DNA from 2 places in the Microcoleus sp. A003_D6 genome. Region 1 is predicted to be linked to the other one. Evidence: riboswitches for the same ligand, from Rfam matches in the RefSeq annotation. Region 1 holds a riboswitch; the other holds the start of a gene.

Region 1 (3,175 bases):
GTTTATAAGGGTAAGAATGCCAGACGCGCAGTTCTCCATTAAAGCCGCGCGATGCTAAACTCAAGGAAACTTGACGGTAGTTTATCAAAGTTCGCTGAAGCAATTGTCCGATTAAAATGCCTAAACTGCGCATTCCCAGTTTCCAAGTGCGATAGCCGCAGCGCGAGTTTTGGGCTATCCAAAGTTCATCGGCGATCGCCAACAAGCTAAAAATAAACCGATACATTAGTAATAGCAGTTCTGTGACTAACCCTGGACAGCGTAATTGTCTGATAATTTGCAAGACTTCTGTAAATGGAACCGTCAAGAGGATGAAATACATACAGCTTGTCGATGCCAATGTACGGGAAAACAAGAGACTCACTTGATGAATTCCGGTGCGGCTCAGATACAGATAAAAAGTGCCGGTGCTAATGCCCCAACCTTGCCAAATATCCCACTCAATTGCGGGGAGACGATCGCCCGCAACCGCACCCAGCGCCAAAGCAGGCAAACTCGTCAGCAAAAACATCAACGGTAGCGACAGCAACCGCAGATAAAGTTTCCCCGGAATGCCCGCATAGATGACAATCCAGACTGCTAACCAAAGGGCGATCGACAATTGGACGATCGCCCCAGAAACCAGAGACAGAATTAAAAGGGCGATCGCAAAGGATAACTTGTGAGATGGCGGCAACCCGCGCAAACGATTGGTATAAGCCAGACTATCAATCTGATGGTTCATTCCAACGGCGATTTATCATCAGATTTCTGAGATTGCGATCGTCCCTTGTACAGCCCGATCGCATATCCAATCACACCCGCCCCCAGCGCCGCTTGAGTGGCAAATAAGAGACTTTCAATTTCGCCGCTAGCCGGCTCAAAAAAGTGCTTGAACCAAGGTTCATAACCCGGTTGAATCTCGGTAATTGCCTTTTCGGCTTGGTCATCCGAGCCGCCGTATTCACCGCGCACAAAAGCTAGGGGAATGACAGCAAGTACAACAACTGCGATCGCCAACATCCAATTTTGTTTTGAAGTAGCTTGCTGACTGCTTGTGTGTTTTTGACTCATGGCTTATGACTCCTGTCTCAATAATTTCAAAGTTTCCAACTCCGGCTTCCCGTAAGAATGCAGCCAATTCCAGACCAATACTGTCAGCAATCCTTCACTAATCGCCAGCGGTACTTGAGTAATTGCAAAGATACCAGCAAACTTGAGAAACGAAGCCATAAAGCCGCCGCTTGCTGCGGGAAAAGCTAACGCTAATTGAATCGAAGTCACCACATAAGTCAGCAAATCTGCGATCGCCGCCGCACAAAAAATTGCCGCCCGCTGGCTACCAGTTCGCAACAGCAAATGATAGATAAAATACGCAGCAAACGGGCCGACAATCGCCATCGAAAACATATTAGCTCCCAGCGTTGTCAGCCCGCCGTGCGCTAACAGTAACGTTTGAAAAAGCAGCACTAAAGCCCCCAGTACAGCCATCACCGAAGGGCCGAACAAAATCGCACCCAAACCCGTACCCGTCGGGTGAGAACAACTCCCCGTTACCGATGGAATTTTTAAAGCAGAAAGTACAAAAGTAAACGCACCGGCTAAAGCTAGCAGCAGTTTAAGTTCCGGGTGTTCTTTTGTAATGCGAGTAATCGCACGCAACCCAAAGGCAAAAAAAGGCAGCGCCACAATCCACCAAAACGCAGCCCATTGCACCGGCAAAAAACCTTCCGAAATGTGCATAGCTGCGGCGGGCGTTGCCGAGCCCAGGACAATATAACAACTCAAGCCAGCCATCAATCCCAAGCTGACCAATTTCCGATTTCCGGCCTTCATTCTGAACCTCGCAGATGAGACAATATAAACCAACACATCGGCGGGCATCCTGACTCAGAAAGCGACATCACCTTCATTACAGTTGCGGGACAGCGCCGGACTTGCACCGAACTTTCCCCGTTTCCTCTAATGGCTGCTCCCCATTAGAACCGAATCGTTAGCTTAGTATAGTCGATCGCGTAAGTCTCAGCGGATATTTTACAAAAATTATTTCAGATTAAGTAAGTAAGTCAAGATTACCTATCTTCTTCCTTCTATTCCTTTTCTTCCTTCGCGTCCTAGCGCTTACGCGCGGCTTCGCCTAACGCGTATTCGCGGTTCATTAAAATCTCAACCAAACACACAAATACAACCAAACAAATCAAGGTTATAATCTTAGTAAGTTTTGAGGAAAGCCGCAATGTTACAGTACAACTTGCCGAGGAACTTGCCCTCCGCCGATGAACTACCCGACTCGGATGAAACGCCTGTGGATAACGAACTGCAAGAACTAATACCAGGGTTGTTAAAAGCAATATTGCTCATACTTTGGGCCGAACGCATGGACTGGTTTTTTGGGATAGATATGGGTGTGTATCATCATCCTGACGAACCGGCTATTGTCCCCGATGCTTTCTTAAGTTTAGGAGTAGAACGATTTTACGACGAAGAATTGCGCCCCAGTTACGTGCTGTGGGATGAAAATGTCATGCCACTTTTCGTGCTAGAAGTTGTTTCCCCAACTTATCGCAAGGAATACAGCACAAAATTAGACACTTATCAAGCTTTAGGCGTACTTTATTACGTCATTTATTCTTCCCGCCGCCGTCGCAAACCTCATTTGGAAGTACACAAGTTAGTCAATGGAAAGTACGAGTTACAGTCAGGAAATCCAGTTTGGATGCCAGAGATTGGTTTAGGAATTGGTTGTGAAAGGGGAAATTATTCTGGGGTGACAAGGGAGTGGTTGTATTGGTATGATGCCGATGGAAAACGTTATCTGACTCCTGAAGAAAAGGTGAAAGAATCAGCGCAACTCGCCCAACAGGAATCCCAGCGCGCCCAACAGGAATCCCAGCGCGCCCAACAGGAAGCCCAGCGCGCCCAACAGGAATCCCAGCGCGCCCAACAGGAATCCCAGCGCGCCCAACAGGAATCCCAGCGCGCCCAACAGGAATCCCAGCGTGCCGATCGACTAGCTGAACGTTCCGAACAATTAGCTCAGCGATTGCGGGAGTTGGGGATAGATCCTGATAATCTGAGCTGATTGCAGTCAAGAGTGCAAGACTGACGCACTCTTGACGTTCAGGAACCTGGTTTTTCAACGCCCGATCGATCGCCCTCAACGAAGGATTTCCGGCAAAAACCCCGGTTGCTGCAT
Region 2 (3,175 bases), on a different contig from region 1:
ACGCTTGAGACGATTTGTCAAGCTGTTAACAATTTGTTGCAGGCGATCGTCAGACATGGTATTAACTCCTTCAATTCCTAGTACACTCGCCCGATCTGAATTATTGTTTAACTTTGCAGCCTCACAAATCCTCCAATTTTTGCGGATCGGGATTCTCGTCCGCTCGAAAATAAGTGATTTTTGGCTTAACAGTTGTCGCGATGGCAGCAACATTATACTAATATTTTAACCGACACAGCAATTTTTTAGGAAAACTGGCGATTCCCTACGGAATAGCTTCGCTTCACGGCTTTTTTTGCAAATAACCACAGGCCCGACGGCTGTTCCACAAAGGAAGAACCACAAGTCCGATGGCTGTTCCACAAGGCACAGAAGAAAAGATCAAAGAAGAGAAGAGAAAGAATTTGTAATAGATGGGATAATGGCGCTGCTGATTTACGGTATGAAAGGCTAAATAGGCCAGTCATAGAAACCAGTATCGACAAAGCTTGGGGATTTTCAACTGATTTTTTTCATACCCTGATTAAGCAACGCCGGATATTTTATCTCCTGGTTTGATTTGGTTAAGGGTTCCTAATCTAACCAATAAAAATCCTGATGTTGTGTTAGTCAGCATTTTGGATTAGCCTTTTAGTTGACATTAAATGATTTTTAATTGAAAGGCTTGTTCGCAAGGCGATCGCCCTATCTGTCTGAGGGGTTGCAAATTTTCAGAAATGTGCTATTGTCAAAAGTAATCGGTTCTGGTGGAGATCAGCCACTAGAGGAAACGGGGAAAGTCCGGTGCGAACCCGGCGCTGTCCCGCAACTGTGATGAAGCGTACAATCGTTTCTTAGTCAGGATGCCCGCCGATTGTATCGTTTCATTTAACCCATCTGCGAGGTACGGATGTATTCAGCATTTTGTTTTCAATTCGATTCTGTTTCACCAGACGCTGCGCGATCGGCGATTATACTCCTTAACCCGCGAGAAACCTGTGGTGGAATTGGTTTCTAGGGCGACATCGCGAGTTTGAAAAGTTTAGCCCCAACAGCATTATCTAGTTTCAGATGCAAGAAATCTTGCTGGGCATTTGCCTGCTGTAATTTCTAGGATCTTTTATCGCTTTTTTGGAAGTTCAGATGGTTTCGCCTTTGGTGCGATCGCGAAGCGTCCCGTAGGGAATCGCCTTGCAATCTAATGGCATTGCTGTCGGAAATTCGGCATCGGATACCTCTTGGTTTCCGACTGAGTTTCTATGGACTGATGAATCAATTTACAACCCCAACTTAGGAGCAATTATGTCAATTTTAACGGCAACTATTGGATATCCCCGCATTGGTAAAAACCGTGAAGTTAAGAAAGCTTTGGAAGGTTTTTGGAGTGGCAAATTAGAAGCAGATACTTTACTGCAAACAGTGAAAACTGTAGCAATAGAAAATTGGAAAAGACAGCTACAAGTAGGCATCGATCGCATCGGTGTAGGCGATACCACACTCTACGATTGTGTGCTTGACTGGACAATTCGTTTAGGTCTAATTCCCAAACGCTTTCAGGGGTTATCAGGACTCGATCGATACTTTGCAATGGCACGGGGCAAAGAAGGAATTCCGGCCCTAGAGATGACCAAATGGTTTGATAGCAACTATCACTACCTCGTGCCTGAAATTCCCACCGAACTGCAACCAGCAGATTTCAGCGATTTTCTGGAGACCGTGCAGCGGGCAAAAGCGACGTTAGGGGATCGGGCAGTGCCGATCGTTCTTGGCCCCTGTACGCTACTGCGGTTGAGTCGGTTAGATGGCGCAATGGACGATTCTCTAGCGCAATTGCTGCCGCGCTACATCGAACTCTTGACGCAATTAAAAGCCCTTGGCGTTGCCGAAGTGCAGATACATGAACCTGCCTTAGTTCTGGGAGATGCAAACAATTTCAAAGCACACTATCAAACTGCTTATCAAGCCTTTGCTAAAGTCGATTTACCGCTGCATCTTGTCACTTACTTTGATGACTTGGGTGAAGCTTATTCTTGGGTGATGGCATTACCTGTTACCGCGATTAGTTTAGACTTCACTCGCGGACGCAATTTAGATTTACTCAAGCAATATGGATTTCCCCCAGATAAGCATCTGGGCGTTGGCATTGTGGATGCCCGCAACATCTGGCAAATCCGTCCAGAACAATTGCTGCCAGTGCTGCAAGACATTCAAAGAATTACGCCTAATATCGTCATTCAGCCGTCGGCATCATTGCAGTTTGTTCCCTACGATGCCAAACGGGAAACAAAGTTGCCAGAACCTCTCCGCAATGTGTTGAGTTTTGCAGAACAAAAACTGCAAGCGGTGAAGTTTTTGGCACGCAGTTTAGCAGGAGAAGAAACTGAGAGCGATCGCATCCAGATTACCGATGCCTGGACAAAATTCGAGCAATTTAGTCCAGCAAATCAAGCCGTGCAGTCACGCATGAAAAGCATTACGACAAATGACTTTCTACGGGAATTATCCTACGGTTTGCGGCTGTCAAAACAGATTTCTCTGCCCATTTTTCCCACCACAACGATCGGCTCATTTCCTCAAACATCAGAAGTGCGACAACTGCGAGTACGGTATAAAAAGGGTGAATTGAGTCAGCCAGAGTATGAAGCAGCGATCGATACTGAGATTGCCGACAGCATTAAACTCCAAGAAGAAATTGGGCTGGATGTGCTAGTGCATGGCGAATTTGAACGCACCGATATGGTGGAATACTTTGGACAACAGTTAGATGGATTTGCCTTCACGCAAAATGGCTGGGTGCAAAGCTATGGCAGTCGGTACGTGCGTCCGCCGATTATTTACGGTGATGTCTTTCGCACTGCCCCAATGACGGTACGCGAGTTTAAAGTAGCGCAATCATTGACGCAAAAACCAGTTAAAGGAATGCTAACAGCTCCCGTAACAATTTTAAATTGGTCATATCCGCGCACTGATATTTCTCGACAGGAACAAGCGTTTCAAATTGCACTGGCATTGCGCGATGAAGTGGCAGATTTAGAAGCAGCAGGAGCGAAGGTAATTCAAGTAGATGAACCCGCATTACGCGAAGGTTTACCTCTGAAGATAGAACGCTGGAGTGAATACCTGTCTTGGGCAGTAGATGCGTTTCGTTTGGCAACCGCAGTCGCTCATCCCCAGACTCAAATTCACACGCATATGT

What was found. A riboswitch is a leader RNA that binds a small molecule or an ion and turns the genes downstream of it on or off. The one in region 1 is predicted to bind cobalamin.
Region 2: linked by a shared signal. The riboswitch ahead of metE (5-methyltetrahydropteroyltriglutamate--homocysteine S-methyltransferase) and the one ahead of QUB70_RS13435 (energy-coupling factor ABC transporter permease) in region 1 are both predicted to bind cobalamin.

The regions. Positions count from the first base shown of each region.
Region 1 is NZ_JAUBWA010000041.1:9,493-12,667, reverse strand. Features, by position in the region: gene cbiQ (cobalt ECF transporter T component CbiQ) at 1-724, opposite strand, end outside; gene QUB70_RS13440 (energy-coupling factor ABC transporter substrate-binding protein) at 721-1,053, opposite strand; gene QUB70_RS13435 (energy-coupling factor ABC transporter permease) at 1,057-1,815, opposite strand; cobalamin riboswitch at 1,838-1,984, opposite strand; gene QUB70_RS13430 (Uma2 family endonuclease) at 2,216-3,061, shown strand.
Region 2 is NZ_JAUBWA010000103.1:14,862-18,036, reverse strand. Features, by position in the region: gene QUB70_RS24110 (GAF domain-containing protein) at 1-57, opposite strand, end outside; cobalamin riboswitch at 722-868, shown strand; gene metE (5-methyltetrahydropteroyltriglutamate--homocysteine S-methyltransferase) at 1,282-3,175, shown strand, end outside.